One region of the Exiguobacterium sp. BRG2 genome, then DNA from elsewhere that is predicted to be linked to it. Evidence: riboswitches for the same ligand, from Rfam matches in the RefSeq annotation. Region 1 holds a riboswitch; each other region holds the start of a gene.
The links. A riboswitch is a leader RNA that binds a small molecule or an ion and turns the genes downstream of it on or off. The one in region 1 is predicted to bind S-adenosylmethionine.
Positions count from the first base shown of each region.

Region 2: linked by a shared signal. The riboswitch ahead of metK (methionine adenosyltransferase) and the one ahead of mtnK (S-methyl-5-thioribose kinase) in region 1 are both predicted to bind S-adenosylmethionine.
Region 3: linked by a shared signal. The riboswitch ahead of Q9R23_RS09365 (Na+/H+ antiporter NhaC family protein) and the one ahead of mtnK (S-methyl-5-thioribose kinase) in region 1 are both predicted to bind S-adenosylmethionine.
Region 4: linked by a shared signal. The riboswitch ahead of msrA (peptide-methionine (S)-S-oxide reductase MsrA) and the one ahead of mtnK (S-methyl-5-thioribose kinase) in region 1 are both predicted to bind S-adenosylmethionine.

Region 1 covers NZ_JAUZUW010000017.1:6,462-9,595, forward strand. The annotation lists gene Q9R23_RS15390 (2-hydroxy-3-keto-5-methylthiopentenyl-1-phosphate phosphatase) at 1-189, opposite strand, end outside; gene Q9R23_RS15395 (2,3-diketo-5-methylthiopentyl-1-phosphate enolase) at 186-1,376, opposite strand; SAM riboswitch class I at 1,447-1,548, opposite strand; SAM riboswitch class I at 1,754-1,857, shown strand; gene mtnK (S-methyl-5-thioribose kinase) at 1,936-3,102, shown strand; gene mtnA (S-methyl-5-thioribose-1-phosphate isomerase) at 3,099-3,134, shown strand, end outside.
Region 2 covers NZ_JAUZUW010000003.1:82,333-85,466, reverse strand. The annotation lists gene metK (methionine adenosyltransferase) at 106-1,314, opposite strand; SAM riboswitch class I at 1,443-1,569, opposite strand; gene pckA (phosphoenolpyruvate carboxykinase (ATP)) at 1,804-3,134, shown strand, end outside.
Region 3 covers NZ_JAUZUW010000006.1:5,488-8,621, forward strand. The annotation lists gene Q9R23_RS09355 (alpha/beta hydrolase) at 1-355, opposite strand, end outside; gene Q9R23_RS09360 (metal ABC transporter solute-binding protein, Zn/Mn family) at 525-1,493, shown strand; SAM riboswitch class I at 1,563-1,667, shown strand; gene Q9R23_RS09365 (Na+/H+ antiporter NhaC family protein) at 1,749-3,059, shown strand; gene Q9R23_RS09370 (hypothetical protein) at 3,099-3,134, opposite strand, start outside.
Region 4 covers NZ_JAUZUW010000011.1:13,347-16,480, reverse strand. The annotation lists gene Q9R23_RS13225 (Crp/Fnr family transcriptional regulator) at 1-576, shown strand, start outside; gene Q9R23_RS13220 (DMT family transporter) at 589-1,071, shown strand; gene msrA (peptide-methionine (S)-S-oxide reductase MsrA) at 1,148-1,678, opposite strand; SAM riboswitch class I at 1,773-1,876, opposite strand; gene Q9R23_RS13210 (M20 metallopeptidase family protein) at 1,939-3,117, opposite strand.

The sequences.
Region 1 (3,134 bases):
TGTTTTTCCGTCAGACGGCAGAAGTGCGAACATTTGCCCGACACCACTCTGAATCGATAACGTCCGGTCGAGTACACCGCGTTTTAACGGTTCGAAGTCACTCGCTGGCGCAAATGCCTGCATGAGTGCGATGATGTTATCCTGTGTCGTCACCGTCCCGTCGAAGTCACAAAGAATCCGTACGGTCATGACTTGATCCCCCAAGCGTCGAGGGCAATTCGTAATTCTTCATGACGCGATGCTGCCGTCGATAGGGATTCATTTGCGAGTGCCGCATCGAGTGCCTGACGGAAAGCAATGACACCAGCCGCAGCACCTTGCGGATGACCATGTACGCCGCCGCCGGCGTTGATGACGGAATCGATCCCGAAGTCTCGTACGAGTTGAGCGACGAGTCCAGGATGAATACCGGCTGAAGGAACCGGGAAGATTGATTTCGTCTGACCGAGACGGGTCGCTTCGACCGCGATACCACGGGCGACATCCTTTGGCAAAGCGACATTGCCGTAAGGAGACGGGAATAGCGTCAAGTCTGCTCCAGCAGCGCGCGGTAATGTGCCGAGTAAGACAGGAGCTGCGACTCCGTGATTCGGGCTAGCGATCAACGCACCGCTATATGCCGGATGATTGAAAATCGGAACGTTGATTTCCGGATCACTTGCCAGTTCGCGTAAGACGTCGAGTCCGTATGTGAAGGTATTCAGCAAGAAAGCAGTCGCTCCAGCATCAATCAATCGCTTGGCTTGATCCTTGAGCGTAAAGACAGGACCGCTGAGTGTGATCGCATATAACGCACGTTTACCGGTCCGTTGGAAGTGAGCATCGATGACCTCACGTCCGATCCGTGCCCGGTCAATCGTTGGTGTCAATGGATTGTCGTATAGGATCTCATCGTCTTTGACGAGATCGATCCCACCAGCGAGTTGTCCTTCGAGTTGATCACGAAGGAACGATAAATCGCGTCCGATGACTCCTTTGAAGATGCTCATTAATAGTGGGCGATCTTCGACACCGATCAAGGAACGGACCCCTTCGATCCCGAACTTTGCACCTGGAAAGTCCGACGTAAATGTATCGGGTAGTAGCAATTCCGTTAATTTGATTTCACCGTCGAGTGAGAGTTTCCCGAAGACGGTCGTCAGAATCGCAGAAAAGTCGCGCGATACGTTATGTTCCGGGTAACGAATCGTGATATATCCTTTGCCATCGCGCTCTTCGGTATGTACGACTTCCCCTTTGAACGAGGCAAGTTGTTGTTGTTCGAGATGATTCAGTTCCGTCCAAGAACCGACTGTCAGACCAAGCGCGAGTTGTTCAGCGCGCTGCTCGAGTCGATCACGGGCAGTCAATTGATAAGTAGCAGTGATATAAGCCATGTCTTTCCTCCTTCAACAAAAAAATGGTCTCTCGTCAGCGACAAGAGACCATGAATGATTCGAACGTGGACTCTTATCTGTCAGCTTAGTAGCTGCAAGAATTAGCACCGTGCCAAAAGGTCGGTTGCTGCGACATCGTAGGGCTTGTCCCTCCGTCTGCTCTTGATAAGAATTGGATGAAATTGTGAAATCTAATTGCAATTTTTACATGAGAATCGCCACTTGTCAAACTATTTTTAGAAAATTTATTTTTTTGAAAATACTCTTTCTATAGATGACTTAAAAATGATATCCGTTTCTGCTTGATTTCGATTTGACAGCGAGGAAGTCGATTGCGTAAGATTCAAATCAATATCACACACGACAACTACATACGACTCTTATCGCGAGTTGGCAGAGGGAATTGGCCCGATGACGCCGCAGCAACCGACCACTGGGCACGGTGCTACATCCAACAGACGTTTCGTCTGAGAGATAAGAGGACGCAGTGACTTTTCTGCGCCTCTTTTCGATGACGAAAAGAGGCGCTTTTTCGTGTATCACATAGGGGGAAACTGAGATGACATATAAAGCATTCACAGAACAGGACGCGATTGATTGTGTTCGGACATTAGGACTGATCGGCGATGGAGCCGTCGAAGCAGAAGAGATTGGCGACGGGAACCTCAACCTCGTCTTTCGGATTCGAGAAGGCGAACATCGCTTGATTTTAAAACAAGCATTACCATATGCGAAGGTCGTCGGGGAGAGCTGGCCGTTATCGCTCGAACGAGCGTGGATCGAGCAATCCGCACTCCGTGAATTCGCACGGCATGCCGTACCGTTCGTGCCACGTGTTTTTCATGCTAGTCATGAAGAGGCATATACGGTCATGGAAGATCTTTCACATCTGACGATCGTTCGAAGTGGTTTACTCGCAGGTGAACAGTATCCGTTGCTTGCGGAACATATCGGTTCTTATCTCGCTCGGACGTTATTCCATACATCGGACTTTGCGCTTGGTCCGGTTGAAAAAAAACGTATCGCCCGAACGTACTACAATCCGGACTTGTGCGACATCACGGAAAAATTAATCTTCACGGATCCGTTCCATGACGCGGAGACGAACGAGATTGAAGCCGGGCTTGAAGAAGAGGTGGCACGTCTATGGGCGGACGATGAGTTGAAACGCGAAGTCGCAAAACTCGAAGCGCTTTTCATCACGAAAGGAGATGCGTTGCTACACGGCGATCTACATACAGGAAGCATCTTTGCTTCGGCAACGGAAACGAAAGTCATCGATCCAGAATTCGCCTTTTATGGTCCATTCGGATTTGATGTCGGACAGTTCATCGCCCACTTATTCTTTGCAGCATACCCGGATTATTCAGCACTTCGTGATGCCCGGATTCGCGACATCGATACGTTTTGGCTGACGTTCGCTTCGACGTTCCGTGCGTTATGGGAACGGGAAGCCGTCGAACCGTTCCAGGCATCAGGACTCGTCGATGATGTACTGAGCACGATCTTGCAGGATGCCCTTGGCTTTGCCGGTTGCGAATTGATTCGGCGGACGATTGGTCTTGCACCGGTCGCTGATTTAGAATCAATCGATTCAACGACGGAACGCTTAGAGCGGAAACGTCACGCTCTTCGTCTAGGATCGGCGTTAATCAAACGCCGTACAGAATGCCGAACATTTGATGATTTACGAAACTTTGACGTAACGGAGGAACTCAGCCGATGACTACATTCGTTCAAAGTATCCGTTACGAAGAT
Region 2 (3,134 bases), on a different contig from region 1:
GACTCATGTACTTTTACCCTTTTCTAGAAAAAACATTCGTTTCCTGCAAAGTTCCGCGGAAACAAAAAAGCCCGAAAACCCAAGTAGGATTTCCGGACTTTTTGATTATGCGAAACGTTTTGCTTGTTCTTCAAGAACTGCTGCTTTATCTGTTTGCTCCCATGGAAGCTCAACATCTGTACGACCGAAGTGACCGTATGCAGCTGTTTGACGATAGATCGGACGACGGAGATCAAGCATGTTGATGATTCCAGCCGGACGAAGATCGAAGTTTTCAGCAACCAATTCGACGAGTTGTGCTTCAGGCAGTTTTCCTGTGCCGAATGTATCAACCGCGATTGATACTGGGTGTGCGACACCGATTGCGTAAGCGAGTTGAACTTCTGCTTTGTCTGCAAGACCTGCAGCAACGAGGTTCTTCGCGACGTAACGTGCTGCGTATGCAGCTGAACGGTCGACTTTTGTTGGATCTTTACCTGAGAATGCTCCACCGCCGTGGCGTGCGTATCCACCATACGTATCAACGATGATCTTACGACCAGTCAATCCAGCATCTCCTTGTGGTCCGCCAATGACGAAACGACCAGTTGGGTTGATGAAGAATTTCGTTGCTGCGTCGATGTATTCAGCCGGGATGACTGGTGTGATGACGTGTTCTTTTAAATCAGCTTGGATTTGCTCAAGCGTAACTTCTTCCGCATGTTGTGTCGAAATGACGATCGTATCGACACGAACCGGCTCGTTGTTCTCGTTGTATTCGACCGTGACTTGTGTTTTTCCGTCCGGACGAAGGTAGTCGAGTTGACCGTTTTTACGCACTTCTGCCAAACGGCGTGCGAGACGGTGCGAAAGCGAAATTGGAAGTGGCATGAGTTCTGGTGTTTCTTTCGTTGCGTAACCGAACATAAGACCTTGGTCTCCTGCACCGATTGCATCGATTTCTGCATCAGACATGCTACCTTCACGTGCTTCAAGCGCTTGGTCGACACCAAGAGCGATATCTGCTGATTGCTCATCGATCGATGTCAATACAGCACATGTATCCGCATCGAAACCGTATTTCGCGCGTGTGTAGCCGATTTCACGAATCGTTTCACGAACGACTTTTGGAATGTCGACGTAAGTGGATGTCGTGATCTCACCTGCAACGAGAACGAGACCTGTTGTAACAGAAGTTTCTGCCGCAACACGTGCGTTTGGATCCGCTGCAAGAATCGCATCGAGGATTGAATCCGAAATTTGGTCACAGATTTTATCTGGATGACCTTCAGTGACTGACTCCGACGTGAATAGTCGGCGATTAAGGTTTGTCATGTATGACCCTCCCAAAAAAGAATTTGACGGTGTACTCATTTCCCCTAGTTGAGTGGGACGGTAAAATGAAAAAAACCTTTCCAAGTCCAAAAAATGGTCAGGGAAAGGTTGTGCGTTCTTCCTTTACCCTCTTATCGTTCGAAGTGTTTACTTCGCTTCAGGAGAGCACCTTTTCCCTCATTAATATATGAATTAATGTAGGACGGTTGCCGGGTTTCTTCGGGCCTTGTTCCCTCCACCTGCTCAGAATAAGAGTATCCGTTACGAATTACATGATATAAAGTTGTACCTACTCTGTCAAGCAAGGTTTCAAATTCTAGTCGAAACTTTTTAAAAGAGATGTTAAACTATTAATGCTGAAAGCGTTTCCAGATAAATAGAAATCAGCACCAGAAAATGATTGCGCTCTCTTTAGTATGTCATATATAATAAATGTGTCATACTAAATTCAGTGAGCCAAAACCAACGTAGGGGAAAGGTGGGGTCAGGATGCCGATGACGGTCCTGAATATCGAAGAACTACTCAAGAAAGAGCATGTGTTCAAACAACTATCTGTTGCTGAACTTGTCGAACATGCGATTCGAAACGAAGAAGGTGTCCTTACTGAGAACGGCGCACTATCTGTAGAAACGGGGAAATTTACAGGTCGTTCACCAAAAGATAAGTTCATCGTCCGTGATTCTTCCTGCGAGTCTCACATTGATTGGGGTCATGTTAACCAACCGATGGATGGAGACAAATTTGAACAATTGTTACAAAAGGTTCTTCGTTACATGAACGAAGCCGATCAGCTCTACTACACAGAAGCTGCTGCTGGGGCAGATACGCACTTCACCCTTCCGGTTCGTGTGCTCACACAATACGCTTGGCATAACCTGTTTGCCAAACAACTCTTTTTACGCGAGTATCCTGAAGTGGCTGCCTTCGAACCGTTCACGGTCGTCTACGCGCCACATTTCAAAGCAGACCCTACCGTTGACGGAACGAATTCCGAGACATTCATCGCCATGTCGTTTGAACACCGGATCGTCTTGATCGGCGGAACCGAATATGCGGGCGAAATCAAAAAATCGATTTTTTCCGTCATGAACTACCTCTTACCACAAGAAAATGTCCTTTCGATGCACTGTTCAGCAAACGTCGGACACGAAGGCGACGTCGCCTTGTTCTTCGGTCTATCCGGTACTGGTAAGACCACCCTGTCAGCAGACGATAGCCGTCAATTGATCGGTGACGATGAGCATGGTTGGTCGCATAACGGCGTCTTCAACATTGAAGGTGGATGTTATGCGAAGACGGTCAATCTGTCACGCGAAAAAGAACCGCAAATTTTTGATGCGATCCGTTTCGGAACTGTCCTTGAAAACGTCGTGCTCGATGAATCTCGTCATCCTGATTACGATGACACATCGTTGACTGAAAATACACGTGCTGCTTATCCGATCACAGCGATCGATAACATCGCTGTTCCATCACGGGCTGGTCATCCGAAGACGATTGTCTTCTTGACGGCTGATGCGTATGGTGTCTTGCCTCCGATCAGTAAATTGACGAAAGAACAAGCGATGTATCATTTCCTATCAGGTTATACATCAAAACTTGCTGGAACAGAGCGTGGTATCACGGAACCGGAAGCAACGTTCTCGACATGCTTCGGTTCACCATTTCTTCCACTGATACCTGAAAAGTATGCGACGATGCTCGGAGAACTGATTGATCGTCACGGTGTGACCGTTTATCTCGTCAACACAGGCTGGACAGGCGGTGCTTACGGGACAGGTAGTCGAATGAAGCTATCGTATACACGGACGATGGTCAA
Region 3 (3,134 bases), on a different contig from region 1:
CAAACAGACGATAATCGATACTACAAACAGCAACCCCAAGTTCAAGCAGGCGATCAACGATCGGGCTAAAACAGAACAGATCCTCGCGCTCTCCACGAACGAATGCGCCACCGTGCGCGTAGATCGCGACCGGAAACGGTCCTTCCCCCGGCGGATAATAGAGATCGAGTTGTAAGGTACGGTCTCCCACTTGTTTGTAAGTGAGTGTCCGCGATGCGAGTTGTTTTTCTGTGATTGGCAAGGCGGGTTCAGTCCATCGAAGTAATGCACCGTAATTGTTCCAGATACTTGCTCCCGCAGCTGCCGTCGTTAGTAGTGCAGCTCCCCCCATTAGCCATGCAGTTTCACGTTTCACTTGATCACCTCCAAAAGACGTACCAATTCCTTCACTTTATTATCCTTTTACCCCGTTTTAAAAGAAGTCGAACGTCTCGGTATTCGTACTTGACGCTTCTCAAACGTTCCGCTATAGTGAAAAAGTCCAAATCGGAATAATTACGTTTTAATAACGGAGGTAACATATAATGAAAAAAATCATTCCTGCTTTAACGGTCGCATTCGCGAGCGCAAGTATCCTCGCAGCTTGTGGATCAAACACCGATTCATCGACTTCAGATGATAAAAAGACGGAAATCTATACATCGACGTTCGCAACAGCTGCCATTGCCCGTGAAATCGGTGGTAATCAAGTCAACGTCAAGATGATCGTCCCACCTGGAGCAGATCCGCACTCCTATGAACCGACGTCAAAGCAACTCACTGAGATTGCCAAAGGTGACCTTTTCCTTTTGACGGGTACGACACTTGAACCCTATTCAAAAAAAATCCAAGAGAGTCTAAAAGGCACGGACGTCCGGTTCATCGAGACGAGTAAGGATGTCACTTTGCTGGAATCGGATGCTACGCTTCACGCACATGAAGAAGAGGGACATACAGAAGATGAGCAGGCGCACGAAGAGGAAGGACACGATCATGGAAAATACGATCCACACGTCTGGCTTGATCCTGTCAACGCCAAAGCAATGGCACGTTCTATCACAGTCGCCTTATCAAAAGAAGTACCAAAAGACAAAGCAACATTCGAAAAAAACCTGAAAGCGTTCGATCAGCAGGCTGACGCACTCGATAAAGAGTTCAAGCAAGCCGTCGCTGACGGATCAAAAAAAGAACTTCTCGTCACACATGCAGCTTACGGTTACCTCGCCGAACGATATGGTTTCACGCAGCTTCCAATCGCCGGAATTTCCCCTTCCGATGAACCCTCACAAAAGCAACTGGCTGCTTTAGTGAAAGAAGCGCGGATGCATGATTTGAAATACGTCGCGTTCGAAGAAACGGTTTCACCAAAGGTTGCGCGTGTCATCCAAAAAGAAATCGGAGCTAAATCCGTGACGATCCATAACCTCGAGTCGGTGACGAAATCGCAGCAAAACAGCTCGTATTTTAAGTTGATGGAAGAAAACGTCCAGACGTTAGAACAGGCACTTCAGTAAAGTACAGTTGACACGCGTTACTCAATGCGGTACGGTAAGAAACGTGTTTTACAACAATTGAATGACTTCTTTTTATCGCGAGAAACGGAGGGACTGGCCCAATGATGTTTCGGCAGCGGACGATTTGATTCGTACTGTGCCAAATCCAGCAAGCGAAAGCTTGAGAGATAAGAAGAGCGTCTTTATTTCATAAAGACCTCCTTCTTTCTTGCGAAGGGGTCTTTTTTTGTATCTTTGAGAAACGAGGTGTCAACAATGAATGAAATGATCACGCCTAACAAATGGGCACTGCTTCCCCTCGTCGTATTTCTGGTCCTCTTCATCGGAGCCGGCATCTTCTATGACGACTTTTACAAATTCCCGATTCTTATCGCTGCTTTGATCGCGCTGATCTTTGCTGCAATCACGACGAAAGGATCGATTAATCAAACGGTTGAACGAATCGCAACCGGTGCCGGAAATCCCGATATCATGATTATGGTCTTCATCTTCTTATTAGCCGGTACGTTCTCTGGAACGGCAGAAGCAATCGGCGCCATTGATGCGACCGTCAATGCTGCCTTAACGTTCCTACCTCCGTCACTCCTGATGAGCGGTCTGTTCGTCATCGCTGCCTTCATCTCGATGGCAATGGGAACTTCGACTGGAACGATTGCTGCACTCGCACCGATCGCCTTCGGTATTCATGAAGCAACAGGCATCAACGTCGCAATCGCAGCAGCGTCAGTCGTTGGGGGTTCGATGTTCGGCGATAACTTGTCGTTCATCTCAGATACGACGATCGCTGCCGTTCGAACGCAAAAAACGAACATGCGTGATAAATTCCGGACGAACTTCATGATCGTTCTCCCGGCTGCCATCTTGACGGTCATCTTACTCGCATTCGTTTCTGGTTCTGGCGATGCGGTAACGGCTAAAGCATTCGAGTTCTACAAATTGATTCCATATCTCGCCGTCATCGTCCTTGCACTATTTGGTGTTAACGTCATCCTCGTTCTCGTCGGTGGTACATTGCTCACTGGCATCATCGGTATGATTGACGGTAGCTTCGGTTTAAGTGGGTTCGTCCTTTCGATGTCAAAAGGAATGATGGGCATGGCAGAGATTTCAATCTTGACGCTCCTCATGGGTGGTCTCGTCAGTTTGATTACGTTCAACGGTGGAATCGCCTACTTGAAGGAGACGTTGACGCGCAAGATTTCACAGCGTCGCGGTGCCGAATTCAGTATGGCGGCACTCGTCAGTGCAACGAACCTCGCAACGGCGAACAATACGATCTCGATTCTTGTCGCTGGACCACTCGCGGCTGAAATCGCCGATACGTATGAAATCGATCGCAAGAAATCAGCGAGTATTCTTGATATCTTCTCTTGTGGGATTCAAGGTATCATTCCGTATGGGGCACAACTCTTGATCGCAGCAGAGTTGACGAAGACGGCTTCACCGGAACTGATTCCGTATCTGTTCTATCCGTTCCTGCTCTTCGTCTGTGGATCGATTGCCATCATCTTTGGTTTCCCACGTCCGAAGAAATCAGTTGCTCAACAGGAAAAAATCTCTTCTTAACCAACGACAGGTCCGATCATGGTGATCGGACCTGTTTCATTATTTTTTCTGCTTCGCTTGTCGTTCTAAAATCAA
Region 4 (3,134 bases), on a different contig from region 1:
CTCCTCTGTACGACCGGTGCGACAATCGACCGGATGTACTTCATCGTCGCAGGCAAGGTCAAGATTTCTGCTGCTTCGTCAGAAGGAAAACAACGGATTTTACGATTCAAAACACCACTGACAGTGATTGGTGACGCTGAATTCATCAACGAACGGGAAGTGCTGAATACGGTCGAAGCAGTGACCGATGTCGATGTGTTGAGCGTGCCGTATACGATTTTACGCGAGCACAATACAACGAACGTCTTTCTGCAATTTTTACTAAGAACAATTACAGCGAAGTGGTATGCCGATTCGAAATCAGCGTCGCACCACGTACTCTATACGGTCGAGGAGCGATTTGCAGGCTACTTATTATCGATTGCGTCCGAAGCTAGTGACAGTTTGTTTTATCAGGAGATGCGGACGTCGAATCTACATGACGTCGCTGACTGGCTTGGAACAAGTTATCGTCATCTCAACCGGATCATCACGAAGTTGTGTGAGGAAGAGATTCTTGTTCGACGACGTGGCAAGATCATCATCGTCGATTTGGAACGGATTCGCGAGAAAGCGAACGGTAACAGCTATGAGTAAGGAGGAACGAACATGATAATAGGCATTGTGTGTGCCGTATTGGCTGGAATGTTAATCAGTTTGCAGACGGTATTGAATGCTCGGATGAGTGACGCGTTCGGCGCATGGGCAACGACGACGCTGGTTTTCTTCGTCGGCTTCATCGGAGCAAGCATCACGTATGTCCTGTTTCGTGGTGGAACGATCGGACAGATTCAAAACGTGTCACCACTCTACTGGTTCGGTGGACTCGTGGGTGTCGGTGTCGTCTTTTGTGTCATGCGCGGGATTCAATTGCTTGGTCCGTCCGTCGCGATCTCTGTCGTGTTGATTTCGCAGTTGAGCTTTGCCCTTGCTGTTGATACGTTCGGTTGGTTCGGTTTGCCACAAATCGACTTATCGTTTGGTCAGCTCATCGGTCTCGCTGTCATGGTGTGTGGCATCTTCGTCTTGAAACGGTATCAAGTCGTGGCACCGGAACAACAGGCAAAGGATCAAGTAGAACGTGTTTCATGACTTACTTTTTCCATAACAATGAAACAGGTCAGCAAACCAACGTTTACTGACCTGTTTTTATATACATTTTTTTGAATCAGACCGTCGTCGTATCTTTCCATTCCTGCTCGATGAAAGCATCGCGACCAGAGGCAGCACGATCTTTTTTATAATGTTCTGGATTTTTCTTATGGAAGTCTTGATGGTACTCTTCCGCCGGATAAAATTCAGAAGCGGCATCGATCCGCGTCACGATCGGTTGTTTGAAACGATTGCTTGCAGCAAGAGCGTCACGGGAAGCGATCGCTGCTTCGTGCTGCGCATCCGTATGATAGAAGATTGCTGGCGCGTACTGCGTACCGCGATCTTGGAATTGACCTTCTGCATCCGTCGGATCCGTTTGGGGCCAGTAGAGTTCAAGTAAACGCTCGTACGGGAACAGGCTCGGATCAAACGTGATTTGGACGACTTCGAGATGTCCCGTCGTTCCTGTTTTGACTTGCTCGTACGTCGGATTGTCGACGTGTCCGCCCATGTAACCTGATACGATCCCCTCGATTCCTGGTAATTCTTCAAATGGTGTCACCATGCACCAAAAACATCCACCTGCAAATGTTGCTTTTTCCATCTGTCTCTTCCTCTCCGTGGGAAATCCCCATTGTATGTCTGACAGCGAGAAAACGAAAACGACTCCTTCGCTTGGTTGCAAAAGGAGTCGCCGCTTTTTATCAACCAAAGCTTTCGCTTTGCTGGTCGTAGCACCTTGCTATGCGCAGGTTGCTGGGACGTCATCGATCCAGATCTCTCGGTCCACTCTTGATAAGGGTATATGAAGTTGATGTCATTCGTCATCATTGTTGTGATGATACCATTCACAAAGAAATAAAGTCAATCCTTAGAATTTAAGGCACGTAAAACGGTTGCTCCAAGTGTCTTCGCACCGATCAACAACGCTTGTTCATTGATCTCGTACTGTGGATGGTGTTGCGGATAGTTGACGCGACCGTCCGTATAGCCAGAGCCGGTAAAGAAATAACTACCCGGGACGTGTGTTAAGTAATGTGCGAAGTCGTCCGCCGCCATCATTGGTGTGAGTGCCCGGACGGATGCTTCCGGTAAGAAAGCAGCAGCTTCCTGAACGAGCTTTGTCTCATCCGGGTGATTCCAGAGCGCCGGGTAACCAGTCGTGAAGTCAATCGAATACGAAGCACCGATGCCGGCACACGTCGTTTTAGCGACAAGATCGACTTCTTGCCGGAGCTGATGCCGCAGTGTCTCGTTGAACGTCCGAATTTCCCCGACAATGCGTGCCTCACCCGTAACGATATTTGGTGCTGTTCCTGCATGGAAAGAACCGATTGCGAGAACAGCCGGCTCAAACGGATCGACCCGTCGACTAACGAGATGTTGTAAGTTACAGACGAGTTGCGCTCCAGCGACGAGAGCATCTTTTGTTTTATGCGGTGCCTGGGCATGCCCACCTTGACCATGGACGATGATTTCGAATTCGTCGATCGCACACAATGTATGTCCTTCCCGAAACCCAATCGTGCCAACTGGTAAATCATTTTCGAGATGTGTCGCGAAAATCGCATCGACTCCTTCGAGGACGCCGGCTTCGATCATTTGGATTGCTCCGCCGGGGAAGACCTCTTCTCCATGCTGGTGGATGATCCGAATCGTTCCTTGCAATTGATCGCGTATCGGATAGAGCGTAGCAGCAAGGGCCATCACCATTGCCGTGTGACCATCATGCCCGCAAGCATGCATGATACCAGGATGGATCGACCGGAAAGCAAGCGTTGTCTCTTCCTGAAGTGGTAATGCGTCAAAATCTGCGCGGACAGCAATCGTCGGACCAGGCTGTTTGCCTTCGATCGTCGCGACGACACCACGACCTCCGACGGCTGTTTGATGAGGAATGCTCTGTTCTGCGTAAAAGGCGGCAATCCGTTCTGGTGTGCGGACTTCTTGGAAGGATAGTTCCGGATGGCGGTGGAAATCACGGCGTAATGCGATCATCGTGGGTTCGAATTGTTCGAGTGCTTCAAAAAGTTGATTTTGCATGTTCTAGCTCCTTTAAC